One region of the Methylophilus sp. 5 genome, then DNA from elsewhere that is predicted to be linked to it. Evidence: predicted binding sites of a transcription regulator. Region 1 holds the regulator's gene; each other region holds the start of a gene.

Region 1 (6,215 bases):
GACATTTTGCGGTGTGTCAGTGTTAGCTTGCAGATGCAAGTTGAGCCAGGCCTGATTAAACAGGTCACGGCCAGTGCTTTTGGGTGTTGGCAGCGCAAAGTAAGGGGCAGCCAGCATTGCGTGAAGTAACGCCTGATTGACACTGCCACCCGCTGCCCACTGCCCGCCTGCATCATATGTGTTACCTGTGTGCTGCAGCGTCCAGGCGTCCATCAGCAGGTTGCCGGGGCCAGAGTCAAAACCAATCACCTGGCCATTAATGGGCAAATCACTCAGGTTGGCAATGCCGCCGATATTAATCATGACACGGTGTGTATCTGGCGCAGAAAAAACGGCCTGATGAAAGGCTGGCACCAGTGGCGCACCTTGGCCACCAGCGGCAATATCGCGACTACGAAAGTCGCCCACCACGGTGATGCCTGTGCGCTCGGCCAGGCGCGCGTGGTTGCCCAGTTGCAGGGTATATGCCTGTCCATTAGGGAGGTCAGGGCAGTGGCGTATGGTTTGCCCGTGGCAGCCAATGGCGCTTACTGCGCTGGCTGATAATCTGGCGTCTGTCAGCAAGCCTTGCACGGCCTCTGCATACAAGTCAGCGAGCCGGTTAGACACAATGGCGGCAGTATGTAATTCATGCTGTGCGGGGGTGTGTAAATCGAGCAACAATTGCCGGATATCAGCCGGGTAAGGCAGGAAGTATTGGCCTTGTTGTGCCAGGTGTTCACCTTGTTGTGTCACCACTACTGCATCTACGCCGTCTAGACTCGTGCCAGACATCAGGCCGATAAACAGGCGTGCTTGGGGGGGCGTAGCAGAAAAATTCATAAGGCATAAGTGTAACACTGCTCATGCTCGGCTTACAGAAATGCATGGGATTACGTTAAAATAGCGGTTTTACTTTGATGACAAAGTACGCCGCGGCGTAGCTTTAAAAAGAGCCTTTATGACAGACGTAACCCAACCTTCAACCGCTGCTGAAGCTTTGAACCCAGCCATTGCAAATGCACTGGCCATTATCAAGCGTGGTGCCGATGAGCTGTTGATCGAGCAAGAGCTGATTGAAAAGCTGAAAACCGGCAAACCGCTGCGCGTTAAAGCGGGCTTTGACCCAACTGCGCCAGACTTGCACCTGGGCCACACTGTGCTGATTAATAAATTGCGCCAGTTGCAGGATCTGGGTCACCAGATTTTGTTTCTGATTGGTGACTTTACCGGCATGATTGGTGATCCGACCGGTAAGAGTACGACGCGCCCGCCGTTAACGGTTGAGCAGGTGAAAGCCAATGCCGACACTTACTCCGAGCAGGTGTTTAAGATTTTAGACCCGGCCAAAACCGAGATTGTGTTTAACTCGGCATGGTTAAGTGACCTGGGGGCGGCCGGTATGATCAAGTTAGCTGCCAGCCATACAGTGGCGCGCATGCTGGAGCGTGATGACTTCTCCAAGCGCTTTAAAGGCAACCAGCCGATTGCAATTCACGAGTTCTTGTATCCCTTGTTGCAAGGCTATGATTCAGTGGCATTGCGGGCAGATTTGGAATTGGGCGGCACCGACCAGAAATTTAACCTGCTAATGGGCCGTGAGCTGCAAAAACAGGCTGGGCAGTCACAACAATGTGTGTTGATGATGCCGTTGCTGGAGGGCCTGGATGGCGTGAATAAAATGTCCAAGTCGCTGGGTAACTATATTGGTATTAGCGAGGCGCCCGAGACTATTTTTGCCAAAATCATGTCTATTTCTGATGCATTGATGTGGCGTTATATTGATTTGTTGTCGTTCGCTTCATTAGATACTGTTGCCCAGTGGAAAGCGCAAGTGGCGGGGGGTGAAAACCCGCGCGATATCAAAGTCGGGTTTGCGCAAGAAATCGTGGCCCGCTTTCACGGCCAGGCCGCGGCTGAAAAAGCCTGGCAAGATTTTCAAACCCGCGCCAAAGGCGGTATTCCTGATGATGTGCCACAGGTAGAGGTGACGATTGAGGGTGACAGTATTGGCATCAGCCAATTGCTGAAACAGGCTGGCTTGGTAGAAAGCACTAGTGAAGCCATGCGCGCTGTGCAGCAGGGCGGGGTAAAGCTGGATAGCGTGAAGGTGGATGATAAAAATCTGCCAGTGGCAAAAGGCGTGACCGTGGTCGCCCAGGTGGGTAAGCGCAAGTTTGCTAAAATCACAATTAAATAACAAACTCGTAACCAACAAAAAGGCCGCAGATGCGGCCTTTTTGTTTTACAGCGACTTGCGTAAATTTGCGGGCGGAATACTCAGCGACTCGCGATATTTTGCAATGGTGCGGCGGGCGACCACAATGCCTTGTTGCGCCAGCGTATCGGTAATTTGGTTATCCGATAATGGTTTTTTCTGATTTTCTTCGGCCACCATTTGCTTGATTAAGGCGCGAATAGCGGTCGCTGAGCAGGAGCCGCCAGCATCGGTTGCGACTGAGCTACCAAAAAAGTATTTAAGCTCCAGCACCCCGCGCGGTGTGAGCATATACTTATGCGTCGTCACGCGTGAAATGGTGCTTTCGTGCAAGTCTAGCTCTTCGGCAATTTCACGTAATACCAAGGGGCGCATGGCAATTTCGCCATGCTCAAAAAAGTTGCGTTGACGGTCTACAATCGCTTGCGATACACGCAAGATCGTAGAAAAACGCTGCTGGATATTTTTAATCATCCATTTGGCTTCTTGCATCTGGCTTTGCAGATATTGGCCGGAACTATCGCGGTTGCGCTTAAGGATGTCCGCATACAATTGATTGATCCGCAGCTTGGGGATCACGCCATCATTGAGTGACGCCATCCAGATGCCTTTGATTTTTTTGACTACCACATCGTGCTGGATAAAGTGGTCATGACTAAAGGTAGCGAATTCGTTGCCAGGCTTGGGGTTCTGCTGGCGGATGAGTTGTTGCGCACCTTTAAGGGCGGTTTCATCGCAACTGAGCAGTTTGCGCAGTTTGACAAAGTCTTTGTTGGCCAGCAGCGCTAAGTGATCTTTGGCAATCGCCATAGCGATGCGCAAATAAGGCGTGTCTGCTGGGAGCGCTTGTAATTGCAGGCGCAGGCATTCGCACAGGTCGCGCGCGCCAACCCCAATCGGATCCAGGTTCTGGATCAATTTAAGGGCGGTTTCCAGCTCTAACAACTCAACTTCCAGCTCTGGGGGCAGCAGGTCGACAATTTCTTGTAAGTCCTGTTCCAGGTAACCATTATCATTAATACCGTCGAGTAAAAACTTCACCAGGTCCATGTCACGTTTGGACAAATGCGCCAGTTGTATCTGGTTCATCAAGTGTTCGCGCAAGCTGGTATTGCTGGCATCCTGACGCGAAAAATCACCGTCTTCATCGTCCATATTGTTGCGACCGGCTTCGTCCCAATTGCTGGTGCTGCCAAACTCCTCGTAGTCGTCTTCAAACTCGGGCGGTGAAAATTCTTCATTCAGATTGGCTTGTTCGCCTTCGTTGCCGCCAAGTTGGTCGTGCAACTCTTCGCGCAAGGTTTCTGCGGGTGCGGTGATTTCCGCCTGTGTGGCAACATCAAACGAGCTTGCATCAGGTAGCTCTTGCTCGGCCGCGGCGGTCGCGGTAGGGCTATTGTCTTCAAACTCGCCTTCTTCACCGTCGGCCATTTCCAGCAGCGGATTTTCCTGCAGGATGGTTTCCAGCTCTTGGCTCAACTCAAGTGTTGAGAGCTGCAACAGGCGGATAGACTGTTGCAGCTGCGGGGTGAGCGCCAGGTTTTGCGAAATACGTAGTTGCAGATTTTGCTTCATAACGGGTTACAGCCTAAAATTCTTGCCCAGATACACTTCACGTACGCCTTCGTTTTGAATGATTTCGTCGGGCGTGCCCGCGGCAAACACGGCGCCTTCATTCACGATATAAGCCCGGTCACAAATATCCAGGGTTTCGCGTACGTTGTGGTCTGTAATTAAAATACCGATATTCTGGCTGCTCAGGTAGCGGATAATTTTTTGAATCTCAATCACCGCAATCGGGTCAATCCCGGCAAACGGCTCATCCAGCAAAATGAATTTTGGGTCGGTCGCCAGGCAACGGGCGATTTCGACGCGGCGACGTTCACCGCCGGACAAACTCACTGCCTGACTATTGCGAATATGCTGGATATGCAACTGATCCAGCAAGGACTCCAGCCGCGCTTCACGCTCTTCTTCTGTATGGGGGCGGGTTTCGAGAATGGACAAAATGTTGTCAGTGACCGTCATTTTGCGAAAAATAGAGGCTTCTTGTGGCAGATAGGCCAAGCCCATGCGTGCGCGCTCATGCATGGGTGCGTGGCTCACGTCTGCCCCGTTGAGCGTAATGCTGCCATCATCCAGCGCGACTAAGCCCACAATCATATAAAAGCTGGTGGTTTTGCCGGCGCCATTTGGGCCCAGTAAGCCAATCACTTCGCCGCTGCGCAGCTCAAGCGTGGTGTTTTTAACCACGGTGCGCCCCTGATAGGCTTTTTTCAGGTGGCTAACACGCAAATGGTTCTGATCTGGTGAAACGGATGTCTGCATAAGGCCGGTGTCTTTAAGGTTGCGCTTTCGCGGGCTCGCTGCTGGTGTCGTTAGGCGCCGGTTCTACTTTAATTTGCAGAGAACGGTTCATGCGCAGCCCTTGCTGTGTTGTTGGTTTGTTATCAATCACCGGCGGTGTGGTTTTATTTTTTGGCTGAATGGTCGCTTTTACACGACTGCCAGCGGTGCCGTTGGGATTGGCTTTGGTGCCGCCAATGACTTCGGCATATTCTGCATTGGCGTCATAGCTAATGTAGTCGCCAGTGACCAGATCTTCGCCACGTTTGACCCATGCGTTAGTATAGAGTTGTACTTTGTCCATGCGGGCATTGTATTCAATGCGCTGGCCACTGCCTTGCATCCATTCGTTTTTGCCGGTGCGTTTTTGCTTGAAGGTGGTCGGGTTGCCAGTACACGTACTGTGCTGAAAGCCATCCTGATCTTCACGCACAATCATTTTGTCTGCTTTAATTTGCAGTGAGCCTTGGTTGAGAATCACATTGCCGGTGTAAATGCTGATTTTTTTGGCATCGTTCACCGTCACCGTGTCTGCTTCCAGCTCTATTGGCTGGTCGCGGTCGGACTCTTCAGCCAGCGCGCTGCTTGACCACTGTAATAGCGCCAGTAAGGTCAAGCAGGTGGCATAAAATAATGGCTTGTGCGTGTTCAACTCATTTCTCCAGAATCAACGACCCTTGTGATTGCCTGCTTTGGCAGGCGCTGCCGGGCTTGCAGCTTTGGTGACGACAGGTGCGCGTACATAATGTACGTGTACCCGGTTAAATAATTGCATGGTGCCCGCCTTGTTATCAAAACGCATGCCGGTGCCGGTAATCACGGTGGCCGGTTGTTGGCGGATGGTGACCGGCAAGTCGGTATGGGCAACGTCTGTATCCGGCTCCAGCATCAAACGCTCGGTTTGTAACTGCATTTCACCCTTGACTGCCGTCGCCTGGCGGACCACTTTTACCTGTTTACTAAACTCGACCAGTTTACCATTGGCAGATACTTTGCCATGCTGGCCATAAATTTGTGTGTATGGTTTTCCCTGGCCAAACTGTGTGAAGCGCGGGCGTTGTAATTCGGTGTAGTCATTATCTGGAAAATGGCGCATTTCTGCCGCCGCCAGCACATATTTGGTATTGCCTGTGGCATCGGTACGCGTGCTGACAAAGTTGTATAGCATGTAGTCAGGGTCGTGACGATTCAGCCGGCCCAAGCTCAAGCCCTGCTCCTGTACCGTCTGGTTGATCCAAAACGTTAGCAGCGCTAAAAATAACATTAACGCAATCGGCAATAAAATCGGGTGTTTAAGCATGCGAGAGTTCCAGTGCACCGGCGAGCCTAAACCACTTTTGCCTTGAGTAAGTCATGCATATTAAATGCGCCCACCAATTGCTGTTGTTCGTTCACTGCCATAAACCCGTTAATTTTATATTGCTCCATCATGTTGACTGCTTCAACCGCCATTTGTTGCGTGCCCAACAAGCGCGGCTGTTTGTTCATGACAGTGTGAATAGCCGTTTGCGCGTTGGTGTCGCCTTGCATAAACAGGCGGCGCAAATCGCCATCAGTGAAAATGCCCACCGGATGTTGCTCATTATCGACGATCGCCGTAAAGCCCATGCCTTTACTTGAAATTTGTGCAATCGCTTCCTGCACGGTGGCCTGCTCGCCGATACATGGGATG
Region 2 (6,215 bases), 660 kb from region 1:
GCAACGTTATGTATTAGCGCATGTAGGTGACACGCGCATTTATCGGTTGCGCGAGCAATCATTAGAATGCCTGACCACCGACCACGTCTGGGATAGGCCAGACATGCGCCATGTGCTCAAGCGCGCCGTCGGCCTGGATGATCAACTCAGTGTCGACTATGCCGAAGGTTTGCTGCAAACCGGTGATGTGTATGCAATTGTCAGCGATGGTGTGTGGGCGGCCTTGGGCGATGCGGATATACACAAAGTGTTGATGCTGTATCACACACCACAACTGATGGCCGAACATTTAACCAGCCAGGCGCTTGAAAAAGGTGGCCAGGATAATGCCTCCGCCGTGGTGGTGCGCATTGACCAGGTCGGGCAGGATCACCTGACCGATATGCTGGCTGATGCGCTCAGCCTGCCAGTACCGCCCAAGCTGGCGATTGGCGACCAGCTGGACGGCTTTACCATCACGAAAATCATCCATGATTCACGTGTCAGCCTGCTGTATCAGGTGAGAAATGCGACAGGCCAGCTGTTCGTGCTCAAAACACTGCAGCCATTAAGGGCTGACGACAAAACCAGCTGCGAAGCGTTGCTCAACGAAGAGTGGCTGGCCAAACGTGTGGTGTCACAATGTGTGCCGCAAGTGCTGCCACTCACACGTGAGCAACGCAGTGCGCTCTATTACGTGATGACCTGGCATGAAGGTGCCACCCTGCAACAGCGCCTTGAGGCCGGACACCATTTCACCATGAACGGCGTCGCCAATATCGGCCAAGATTTATTACGTGGCTTAAGCATGCTGCACCGATTAAATATTGTGCACCGTGACATTAAACCAGCCAATATTCATATTGGCAGCGATAACCGTTTGCGTATTCTTGACCTCGGCGTGGCGCTCAACACCACCTTGCCCATGCCTGAGCAAATGGAAAACCCGGGCACACCCAGCTTTATGTCGCCTGAGTTATTTGACGGCAAAATCGCCGACCGCCAGGCCGACATTTACGCCGCCGGCGTCACGCTGTATCACTTGCTGACCCGCAAATATCCTTATGGCGAAATTGAGCCGTTCCAGTCACCGCGCTTTGGCGAGCCTATCCGCCCCAGCCGCTATCGCCCGGAAATTCCGGCCTGGCTGGAAAACATTATTCTAAAAGCAATCGCCAGAAAACCGGAAAACCGCTTTGAAACCGCCGAAGAAATGCTGCTGGCGCTGGAACATGGCGAACTCAAACCCATCGTCATCCCGCGCACGCCACTGATTGCGCGGGCACGTCTGGTTAAATGGCAATGGCTGGCCGTGATTTCGCTGTGTATCAATCTGCTATTAATTTATTTGCTAGTGGTCTCTTAAGCCCTTGCGCTGTAAAACCCAGACTCACGTTGGAAAAGAGGAAATAATGAGTTGGACAAAAATTTGCCCGGTAAACGATATTCCGGCCCTAGGCGCACGTGTTGTGCGCCACGGCGAGGTAGAGATTGGCGTCTTTCGCACCGAAGATGACCGCGTGTTTGCACTCAACAACAGCTGCCCGCATAAAGGCGGCCCATTATCGCAAGGCATCGTCTATGGTGACAAAGTCGCCTGCCCACTGCACAGCTGGAAAATCAGCCTGGTAGATGGTAAAGCAGAAGAGCCGGATGTTGGTCACACCGCCTGCTACGCAGTTAAAGTAGAAGGTGGCGACGTCTATCTGCAACTAAACCAGTCGTCTTGAGTAAGCCAGGCAATCTATGACGCAACAGCAACAACGCCAGACAACCAACAGCCCGCTGACTGCCGAGCCGGTGACGTTTTATCCGCAACGGCGTGAAACGCGCAGTACTTGCTGTTATTGCGGGGTAGGCTGTGGCGTCATTATTACCACCGAAGGCAAACAGATTGTCGATGTCAAAGGCGATCCTGAGCATCCGGCCAACTTTGGCCGCTTGTGCACCAAAGGCTCGACGCTACACCTGACCACCAAGCTGGATGCACGTGCGTTATACCCCGAGGTGCGCCTGTCACGCAACCTGCCGCGAGAACAAGTGAGCTGGGACGCGGCGCTTGATCACGTGGTTGACCGCTTTGCCGACATTATCAACACCCACGGCCCGGATGCAGTGGCCTTTTACATCTCCGGCCAGTTACTCACCGAAGACTATTATGTGTTTAACAAGCTGGCCAAAGGCCTGATAGGCACTAATAATGTCGATACCAATTCGCGCCTGTGCATGAGCTCAGCTGTGGCGGGTTATAAAGTCACGTTAGGCGCCGATGCGCCCCCGGCCTGCTATGACGATATTGACCATACACAGTGCCTGTTTATCGCAGGCTCCAACACCGCATTTGCACACCCGATTGTGTTCCGCCGCATTGAAGATGCCAAGGCAAAAAATCCTGACATGAAAATTGTGGTGGTTGACCCACGCCGCACCGACACCGCACAACTGGCCGATTTGCATCTGGCGATTTTGCCAGGCACTGACGTCGCGCTGTTTAACGGCCTGCTGCATGTCATGCTGTGGGAAGGCTTGCTCGATATGGCCTATATCCGCAACCATACCGAAGGCTTTGAAGCACTCAAGGAAACCGTGCGCGAATATACACCAAAAATGGTGGCCGATATTTGCGGCGTCAGCGAAAAAGATATTATCCAGGCAGCCAAATGGTTTGGCCTGGGCCCAACGCTCTCTATGTACTGCATGGGGCTGAACCAGTCTATTCACGGCACCGAGAAAAATGCCACCCTGATTAACCTGCACCTGGCCACCGGCCAGATTGGCAAGCCAGGCGCAGGCCCGTTCTCGCTCACCGGTCAACCCAATGCCATGGGCGGACGCGAAGTCGGCGGCATGGCCAATCTGCTCTCAGGTCACCGTGACCTGGCCAATGCCGAGCACCGTGCCGAAGTCGCCCGTTTGTGGGGCGTGCCAGACGTACCCGCCACGCCGGGCAAAACCGCCGTCGAAATGTTTGACGCGGTCAAAAGTGGTGAAATCAAAGCGATCTGGATTGCCTGCACCAACCCTGCGCACTCGATGCCAGACCTCAACAATGTGCTGGCCTCGCTACAAAACGCCGAGCTGGTGGTGTTACAAGATGCTTTTAATAACACCGACAGCAACCCCTATGCCGATGTGTTTTTACCGGCCACCACCTGGGGTGAAAAAGAAGGCACGGTGACGAACTCCGAGCGCCGCATTACGCGCGTGCGCCCTGCCGCCCCCAAACCAGGCGAAGCGCGCCATGACTGGGAAGCCGTGGTCGATTTTGCACAACGGCTAGCCCAAAAGTTAGGCAAACCCGGCAGCCTGTTTCACTATCCAGATACCGAAACCATTTTTAACGAGCACCGCGAAACCACACGTGGCCGTGACCTCGACATCACAGGCTTGAGCTACAGCATTCTGGAAACACAAGGCCCGCAACAGTGGCCGTTTAAATCGGGTGCTAGCCAAGGCCAAGCGCGTTTATATACCGATGGCGTGTTCCAAAAACCAGGTGGCAAAGCACACTTTATGAGTGCGGTTTACAAAGGCACCGCCGACAAACCAGATGCGCGTCACCCCTTTCACCTGATCACAGGTCGTTTGCGCGACCAATGGCATGGCATGAGCCGTACCGGCATCGTGGCGCAGCTGTTTAACCATGAAGAGCAGCCTGTCATCTGGATGCATGCCAATGATATGCAGCGCCGCTCAATCAAGCATGGCGATATTGTCAAAGTCAGCAATAAACGTGGCAACCTGGTGGTGCGCGTGCAGGCTTCTGACGAAGTGCAACCGGCGCAGATTTTCATGCCAATGCACTGGAGCAGCCAGTTTATGCATGGCCTGGGCGTGAATGCATTGATGCCAGCGGCCGTCGACAAACTATCAAAACAGCCCGAGCTCAAACACACTGCCGTTAAACTAGAAAAGTTAGACTTGCCATGGCAAATGGTCGTGATGCGCAATTGCGAAAACGCACAGCTGATTAACCACATCCGCAAATTGCTTAAACGTTTTGATTACGCCAGTTGCGGCTTATATGGCCGCGATGCGGGCATGGTCATGCTGCGCGCCTCACACCACACGGCGCCTGACCCCGCGTTGATTACCGAGTTGGATGCGCTGCTGGAGATGACAGAAGACGCGCCCATGCTGACCTATAACGATGCCAAACGCGGCGTCAGCAAACATATTCTGGTCCAGGATAACCAGGTCACCGGCGTGCGCCTGATTGGTGAAGTGCTGGCAGCCGACTGGCTGCGTGAAGTGATGTCCAAGGGGGAGCTCACCCCCGAACTGCGTCGCTGGGCATTGGCACCGTTGAGTGCGCCACCCGCAGGCCAGCATAGCCGTGGCAAAATTATTTGTAACTGCCTGGATGTCTCGGAAAACGAGATTATCGAAACACTGGAAATGGGCGCCGATTTGCCCACCCTGCAAAACAAGCTCAAGTGCGGCACCAGCTGTGGCTCATGCCTGCCTGAGCTAAAACGCCTGGTCAAATTGCATGGCAAGGTGCACGCTTGATGTGCTCACTTGAATTGCCGAGACGCTCTTGGCCCATATGATGATACACGGGCGATGCTTATTTTTTTGATAACAAGCCAAGTGCGCCAGCGCCTGCATATAAAGTAAAGGTCGATGCTGGTGCAATCAGCTCAATGCGCACCATTATTGTGCGCCGCACTATTACCATACCCCTGCGTTGCTGTCTGGCCAGCAAATAAATGACAGATTAGCCAGAAATAATCCAATCAATAACAGTCACTTATCACATTCCCATCCCGCTCAGAAGCACCACCTAAATTTCTGGCACGCCAATTGCTTTTATGACAATAAATCTCGTTGATTAACGATGATTACTTTATTTAATAAGGGATGCTTTAGTCAGGCAATCCCTTTATGGACAACGGCGTTCATAGCTTATTTTCGTACTGCCTCAGGTAGTCGCTCGATAAGCTGTGGACGCCTTTTTTCGTTTTTAAGCCTAGTAAATATTTAGTAAACCGCAATGCATGCACATGCTTGCCTCTGATAGGAAACACACGATGAATCAACTTACCCGCGTAGTAGTGGTCGGCAACGGCATGGTGGGACATTATTTTATGCAGGAGCTGGTCAAGCGCCACCCGGACCTGACAGCCGCAAACCTGCAAGTCACCGTATTGGGCGAAGAGCCACGCCCTGCGTACGATCGTGTGCACCTCTCCAGCTTTTTCTCAGGCAGCACGGCTGAAGATCTTTCATTAGTCGAACCTGGTTTTTATGACCGCCCGGGCCTGGAGTTATGCCTGAATGCCCGCGTCAGCCACATTGACCGCCACCAGCATACCGTCACCCTCACAGACAACACCGTCTTGCCCTATGACAAGCTGGTATTGGCGACCGGCTCTTTCCCATTTGTGCCATCGGTCGCCGGGCGTGATCGTGACAACTGCTTTGTATACCGCACCATTGAAGACCTGGAAGCCATGACCGCAGCCGGCAAAACATCCAAAAGCGGTGTGGTGGTCGGCGGTGGCCTGCTGGGCTTGGAATGCGCCAAAGCATTGCGCGACATGGGTCTCGACACCCATGTGGTGGAATTTGCCCCACGCCTGATGGCAGTACAAGTCGATGAGGCTGGCGGCAAAGTATTGCGCAGCAAGATTGAAGAACTGGGCGTACACGTGCACACCAGCCGCAACACCACCGCGATTGTGGACGGCGCAACCGCACGTCATCGCATGGTGTTTTTTGATGAAACCTGGCTGGAAACCGACATGATCGTGTTCTCCGCCGGTATCCGCCCACGTGATGAACTGGCACGCGAATCTGGCCTGGCCATCGGCGCCCGCGGCGGTATCGCCATTGATGATTTCTCGCGCTCCAGTGACCACGACATTTACGCGATTGGCGAATGCGCCAGCTGGCACGACGAGATGTACGGCCTGGTGGCACCTGGTTACGATATGGCGCGCACCGCATGTGCGCACTTGTCAGGTGAAACCACGGCCACCTTTCAGGGTGCAGACATGAGCACCAAACTCAAACTGATGGGCGTCGATGTGGCCAGTGTTGGTGATGCGCATGGCAAGACCCATGGTTGCCGCAGCTATCAGTACACGGATGAAGTACGCAATATCTACAAAAAAATCGTCGTTAGCGAAGATGGCAAAAAACTGCTGGGCGCGGTGTTAATCGGCAATGCCGATGAATATGGCACGCTGCAACAGATGACCGTCAATGAGATGCCTTTGCCGGAAAACCCG
Region 3 (6,215 bases), 670 kb from region 1:
TCACCACTTCGCCGACCACAATAATCGCCGGGCTTTTGAGGCCTTGCGTATGCGCCAGGTAAGGGATGGCCTGCAATGACGAAGTCACTGCGCGCTGGTGTTCGCGGGTGCCGTTTTCTACGACCATGCAAGGCATGTCGGCTGACATGCCCGCATTGATCAAATTGCGGGTAATTTCGGGCAGATGTTGCATACCCATGTAAATCACCAGTGTGGTGTTGGTTTCTACCAGTGCTTGCCAGGGCAGCGGCTCGCCATCCTGGGTATGGCCGGTGATCAGCGTCACGCCATGGTTGTAGCCACGGTGCGTGACCGGGACCTCCATGCTGGCGCAAGCCCCCAGGCCGCTGGTCATGCCTGGAATAATTTCATAAGGGATATTGGCCGCACGCAAGGCCAGCATTTCTTCGCCGCCACGGCCAAACACAAACGGGTCGCCGCCCTTGAGGCGAACGACCACTTGTCCTTGCTCGGCCAGCGCGACCAACATACGGTTGATAAAGTGCTGCGGGGTAGACTTGCAGCCGCCGCGCTTGCCGACCGGCACGATGCGTGCCTGCGGGCAATGCGCGAGCAGGGCCGGGTTCACCAGGTCATCGACCAGCACCACCTCGGCTTGCTGCAAAGCCTTAACGGCTTTGAGCGTAATGAGGTCTGGGTCGCCGGGTCCGGCACCGACTAAATAAACTTTGGCGGCTGAAGTCATAGGCAATTCCTTACTTGGTTAAATCAAAAGGTATACATGGCAGTCAGCCATAATTTTTCGGTATCGCGGACACGGCCACGGTTACCTGCGATGCTATCTGGGACATTCGCGGTGAGGGCATAGCGGTCACCTTCAGTAAAGCGGCCATACTCCAGCTTGGTCATCCAGTTTTTATCCACATTCCAGGTCACTGCAGCGTTCCACTCTTTACCATAGCGTGAGCCTTTGGTATTGGTACCACCACCCACAGTGTGGAAATCCTCATCTGAATCAATCAGGTGGTAATCAGCAAAGAACAAGAAGTCACCGTAGCGATATGTGGCAGTCACAAATGTATCTTTGATGCCTTCGAGTGGTGTGGCCAAAAATTTGTCTACCCAGCCCTGAAACAGGTGGTTGGTGCCCAATGGCGTCTGGAAGGCATAACGGCCGTTGTTGCTAGACAGTAACTCCTGGTCTACGCGCATGTTGAAGTTATCAATGCCAAAGCCACCGCCGACTTTGTAATAGTGCGCATCAATGCGCGAGTCACCATTGCTGTAGTCTGTCTGTTTGGCATATTCGGCCGTGTAATGTGCGCGGTAGTTAGGTGTGAAGGGGTGTGTGCCATCCAGGCGCAAGCCAATAATCTTGTTACCCTGGTCGGCAGTTTGGTTGGCCGCCCCACCTTTACCAGCAGCAATTGCGCCTGCTGTTGTGCCATTACCAAACCATGCACGACCCATGCCTAAATCTTGAAAGCCATCCAGGTAGGCATAGCCCACCAAAAACTCGGTGGGTGAAAGACGGTAACGCGCATTCACAATGTCCAGAGCGCCATCTGAGCGGTGTTTTGCCGTGATTTGCTCCAGGCTCTCAAAGTGGGCAACAAATAGTTCTGTATCAGGAATGGTTTTGTTAAAAATCGAGACGCCATCAAATACCTGCATCACTTGGCGGAAAGCAATGTCACCGATAAAACGCACGTTATCCAGGTTGACCTGTTGACGACCGGCACGCACGCGGGTGTTTTTAATACCTGTCCACTCTACAAATAACTGGTTAACACCGGTGTAGTCAGGGTCAACCACTTTTGCGTATTCGATGTTACGTGCCTGGTTGGAAACACTATTCGTCAGGGTGCTGTTGGTGCTGTCATTAAAGTTGTCTGCCAGTTTGGACACGTTAATCAACTGGGCCGCAAAGCTAAAGTTGTGGTAGGGCGCAGTTTGCCAACCAATCAAGCTGCGTAAAGTCAATGCGTTGGCGTCTTTCAGCTCTTTAGTCGCGCCTGGGTTGGCCGTGCCATTCGGCATGGTTGGTGGCTGCAAACCGTCTTGGCCTACATTCTCATAACGCAATCTGAAACTGGTCATATTTTTGCCAGTTTTAATCGCATCCATCATGGTGTATTCAGGCAGAACCTCTTCTTCTGCCATGGCTTGCATGCTGAGTGCCGCCAGTAAAATAGCGACTGAAACTTGACGCAAGCGTGGGTGTGAGTTAGCGTTCATGTGTTGCTCCTTTTTGCTATGTGGGGTAACCATACTTCGATGAGGTATGCAGTGCTGGCGGGTGACCGCCCGTCAGCACTACTTTTGTTTTATGCTGCTTTTTTGGCGTGGCGCTCATACAAAAACTTCAATACTTCGCTACGCAGATGCGTATAACTCGCATCTTCTACCAGCTCCAGGCGTTTGCGCGGGCGTGGCAAATCCACTGTCAGAATTTCGCCGATGGTCGCCGCCGGGCCGTTTGTCATCATGACAATGCGGTCTGACAGCAACACGGCTTCATCAACATCGTGGGTGACCATGACGGCGGTGCAACCTGAGCGCGCCATGATGCCCATCAGTTCGTCTTGCAAACCAGCGCGGGTGAGGGCGTCCAGTGCGCCAAACGGCTCATCCAGCAACAGTACTTTAGGTTCCATGGCCAGGGCGCGGGCAATGCCGACGCGTTGTTTCATGCCACCAGAAATCTCATTCGGACGTTTTTCAATCGCATGGCTTAAGCCCACCAGTTCTAGCGCTGCACGGGTACGGTCAGCCAGTTGTGCTTTGGTTTCGTTTTCGCCAAACACGCGTTCAACCGCCAGGTAAACGTTTTCAAAACAGGTGAGCCATGGCAACAATGAGTGGTTTTGAAACACCACAGCACGCTCAGGGCCTGGTTTGGAGATTTCACGCCCGGCACAAAACAGGTAGCCTTCACTGGGTTGCAGCAAACCGGCAATCAGGTTGAGCACAGTAGATTTGCCACAGCCTGAGTGGCCGATGATGGAAATAAACTCACCCTCGTGAATATTCAGGTTGATGTCTTTGAGTGCCTGAAAACTGCCTTTTTTGGTTTGAAACGTCATGTTGACGTTTTCAATCAGGACATAACGGTCTTGCATTACATTCGTCGTCATAATAAAAATCCTTTTCCCGGTTATTCGTAGCTGTAGCGTTTTGCTATCAGCACCAGCAACTGTTCGAGCAACAGGCCGACAATGCCAACAATGAAAATGGCGATGATGATGTGCTCTACATTGAGGTTGTTCCACTCATCCCATACCCAAAAGCCAATGCCCAGGCCGCCAGTCAGCATTTCTGCCGCCACAATCACCAGCCAGGCCGCCCCAATCGACAGGCGGACGCCAGTCATCATGTAAGGCATCACATACGGCAGCAAAATCTTGGTGACCACTTTCCATTCAGACAGGTTGAGCACTTTGGCCACGTTCATATAGTCTTGCGGCACTTTGCTCACGCCAACTGCGGTGTTGATGATCATCGGCCAGACGGCAGTAATGAAAATCACCCAAATTGCAGCCGGGTTAGCCGCTTTGAACACCAGCAGGCCAATCGGCAACCAGGCCAGTGGCGACACCGGTTTGAGCAAGCTGATAATGGGCGCCGCCATGCGGGACATAAACGTGTAGCGGCCAATCACAAAGCCCATCGGGATGCCGACAATCGCAGCCAGGCCGAAACCAGTGGCGACACGCTTGAGCGAGCTAAGAATGTTCCAGCCTATGCCCATATCGTTCGGGTTGTTGATGTAAAACGGGTCTCTGAACAACTCGACTGCCGATTGCCAGGTTTTCACCGGGCCTGGCAAACCTTGTGTCAGCGCGGCGACCGTGGCCCAGATGGCAGCGAAGATCATCAAGCCAATCACAGGCGGCAACAACCATTCAAATACCTGTTTGGCGGTTGCCGCCCATGCCCCGCGCTTGGGCGCGGTGGCTGGTGCAGCTGTGGTTGAGAGAGGGGTAACCACAGCAACAACGGGTTGCGCAGGGGCTGCTGTGACAGCTTCCTCGCTTTGTTGCATCATTTTTTCTTTGCTAAAACTGACGACACTCATGGCAACTCTCCTCAAAAGATTAAGCTTTTACCTTGAAGCTGTTGGCGTAAGCTTTCGGGTCTTTACCATCCCACACCACGCCATCAATCAGCTTGCTGCTACGCATCGCGTCCGGCACGGCAATCCCCAGCGATTTGGCCGCTTCGGTATAAATGTCGATACGGTTGACCTTTTTCGCAATGCTTAAGTAGTCAGGGTCAGACTTCAACAAGCCCCAGCGTTTGTGTTGGGTCAAAAACCACATGCCATCGGACAGGTACGGGAAGTTGACCTTGCCATCGTTAAAAAACTTCATGTAGTTAGGGTCTTCCCATTTTTTGCCGATGCCATTGTCGTAATGGCCCAAAAAGCGGCCTTCAATCACTTCTTCAGGCGCATTCACATAGGCTTTACCAGCAATCAGTTTGGCCACTTCAGAGCGGTTTTTAGTGGCATCGATATAGCGGCAAGCTTCCAGAATTGCTTTGGTCAATGCCAGTGCGGTATTTGGGTTTTTGGCCGCAAACTCAGCGGTGGTGCCCAATACTTTTTCCGGATGATCGGTCCAGATATCCTGAGAGGTCGCCACAGTAAAGCCAATTTTGTCGTAAATCGCGCGTGCGTTCCACGGCTCGCCTACGCAATAACCATCCATATTGCCGATACGCATGTTGGCAACCATTTGTGGTGGTGGCACCACAATGGTTTTCACGTCTTGCATCGGGTTGATGCCATAACTGGCTAGCCAGTAATACAACCACATGGCGTGCGTGCCGGTGGGGAAGGTCTGTGCAAAAGTGAAGTCGCGGTTTTCGTTATCCAGCAGGCGCTTGAGGGTGGCGCCACTGGTGACGCCTTTTTCTTTTAACTGGTTAGCCAGCGTGATGCCCTGGCCGTTGTGGTTCAGCGTCATCAGGACGTTCATATCTTTTTGCTGACCGCCGATACCCAGTTGTACGCCGTAAATCAAGCCATACAACACGTGCGCTGCATGCAACTCACCGTTGACCATTTTGTCGCGCACGCCCGCCCAGGAAGCCTCTTTGGACGGCACGATTTTGATGCCGTATTTTTTATCGAAGCCCATTTGTGCAGCAACGATAATCGGCGCACAGTCAGTCAGTGGAATAAAACCCACTTTCACTTCGGTGATTTCAGGCGCATCTGAACCGGCAGCCCAAGCCTGGCTGCGGATAGCCGATGGCACCATATTCATCATGGCGGCAGCACCAAAGGCACCGGCCATGGTGTTCATGAAAAAGTGGCGACGTTTCTGGTCCACTTGTTCGGTGGTGGTGACTGGGGTAGACGGCGTCACTTTATTGTGATCAGAATTGTTATCAGAACTGCTCATTGCTGCTCCTTGATTAATTAATCGAAAATTTAAAAACAAAAAGGCGTCCTGAATGCAGACTGTTTTTTGTCTACACTCAGGACGCCTTTGTCCGTTGATTGCGCAAGCCATCAGGCTTGTTTGCTACATGGCCTTTTATTCGGGGCCGGTGCTACTGGTGTGATTTCAACCGCCGTTAGCTGAAACCTCAAGCCAATTTAGCAATTGCCGTGCCAGCTGGCACACTATTTTTAAGTGATTGTTTAATATTGGTTTTTTTTGAGGGCTGCGTTTTTATGCAGCCTTTTTAGCGGGGGGGAGTTCGCACCATACGTGTGCGGATGCACCAATTTGACGGGCGTTTAGCTTGAGCGTGCGTGATGTGCCAGAACGTTTTCTGCCACATCAATAATCTTGCGGTTTTGCTCCATGGCAATGCTGCGCATGGTTTTATAGGCTTCCATTTCATTGAGCCCGCGCGTGCTCATGAGCAGGCCTTTGGCGCGCTCAATCAGCTTGCGTTCGGCCAGCGCTTTTTTGGTGTCAGACAGCTCGCCTTCCATCTCGGCAATTTGCCGCGATTGCTGTTGCAATAGCGTAATCATGGATGCCATCGGGTATGCTTGCGAGGTGTCATGGGCCTGAAAATTTAAAGCATTTTCGACCGGAATCGCCAGGTTAAAAAAGGTGCTGTTAAGTGCCGCAGCAGGGGTGGCCTGAATCGCCTCTAAATATTGGCGTGTTTGCTCAAAGTCGCTCTTGGCCTTGCTTGCCAGCCCGGCCAGTAATTCATGCATGGTTTGAATGAGCTGACATTGAATCTGCCACATCGCGCTCAAACGCTTGCTGCACAACTCAAACCAG

What was found. The regulator sigma-54, encoded in region 1, starts transcription at its own class of promoters, with help from an activator protein. The targets are predictions, from matches to a motif close to TGGCACNNTTCCTGCT.
Region 2: nirB (nitrite reductase large subunit NirB) is a predicted target of sigma-54. The motif match lies at 4,775-4,790, and genes of this name have one in related genera.
Region 3: METH5_RS0101435 (CmpA/NrtA family ABC transporter substrate-binding protein) is a predicted target of sigma-54. The motif match lies at 5,572-5,587, and genes of this name have one in related genera.

Annotation. Positions count from the first base shown of each region.
Region 1 is NZ_KI911560.1:1,004,228-1,010,442, reverse strand. Features, by position in the region: gene METH5_RS0104790 (anhydro-N-acetylmuramic acid kinase) at 1-822, opposite strand, end outside; gene tyrS (tyrosine--tRNA ligase) at 941-2,179, shown strand; gene METH5_RS0104780 (RNA polymerase factor sigma-54) at 2,225-3,772, opposite strand; gene lptB (LPS export ABC transporter ATP-binding protein) at 3,779-4,525, opposite strand; gene lptA (lipopolysaccharide transport periplasmic protein LptA) at 4,539-5,195, opposite strand; gene lptC (LPS export ABC transporter periplasmic protein LptC) at 5,211-5,843, opposite strand; gene METH5_RS0104760 (SIS domain-containing protein) at 5,870-6,215, opposite strand, start outside.
Region 2 is NZ_KI911560.1:340,915-347,129, forward strand. Features, by position in the region: gene METH5_RS0101470 (bifunctional protein-serine/threonine kinase/phosphatase) at 1-1,345, shown strand, start outside; gene nirD (nitrite reductase small subunit NirD) at 1,392-1,709, shown strand; gene METH5_RS0101480 (nitrate reductase) at 1,726-4,491, shown strand; gene nirB (nitrite reductase large subunit NirB) at 5,013-6,215, shown strand, end outside.
Region 3 is NZ_KI911560.1:330,502-336,716, reverse strand. Features, by position in the region: gene cobA (uroporphyrinogen-III C-methyltransferase) at 1-706, opposite strand, end outside; gene METH5_RS0101450 (alginate export family protein) at 730-2,199, opposite strand; gene METH5_RS0101445 (ABC transporter ATP-binding protein) at 2,289-3,098, opposite strand; gene ntrB (nitrate ABC transporter permease) at 3,119-4,039, opposite strand; gene METH5_RS0101435 (CmpA/NrtA family ABC transporter substrate-binding protein) at 4,059-5,372, opposite strand; gene METH5_RS0101430 (nitrate regulatory protein) at 5,714-6,215, opposite strand, start outside.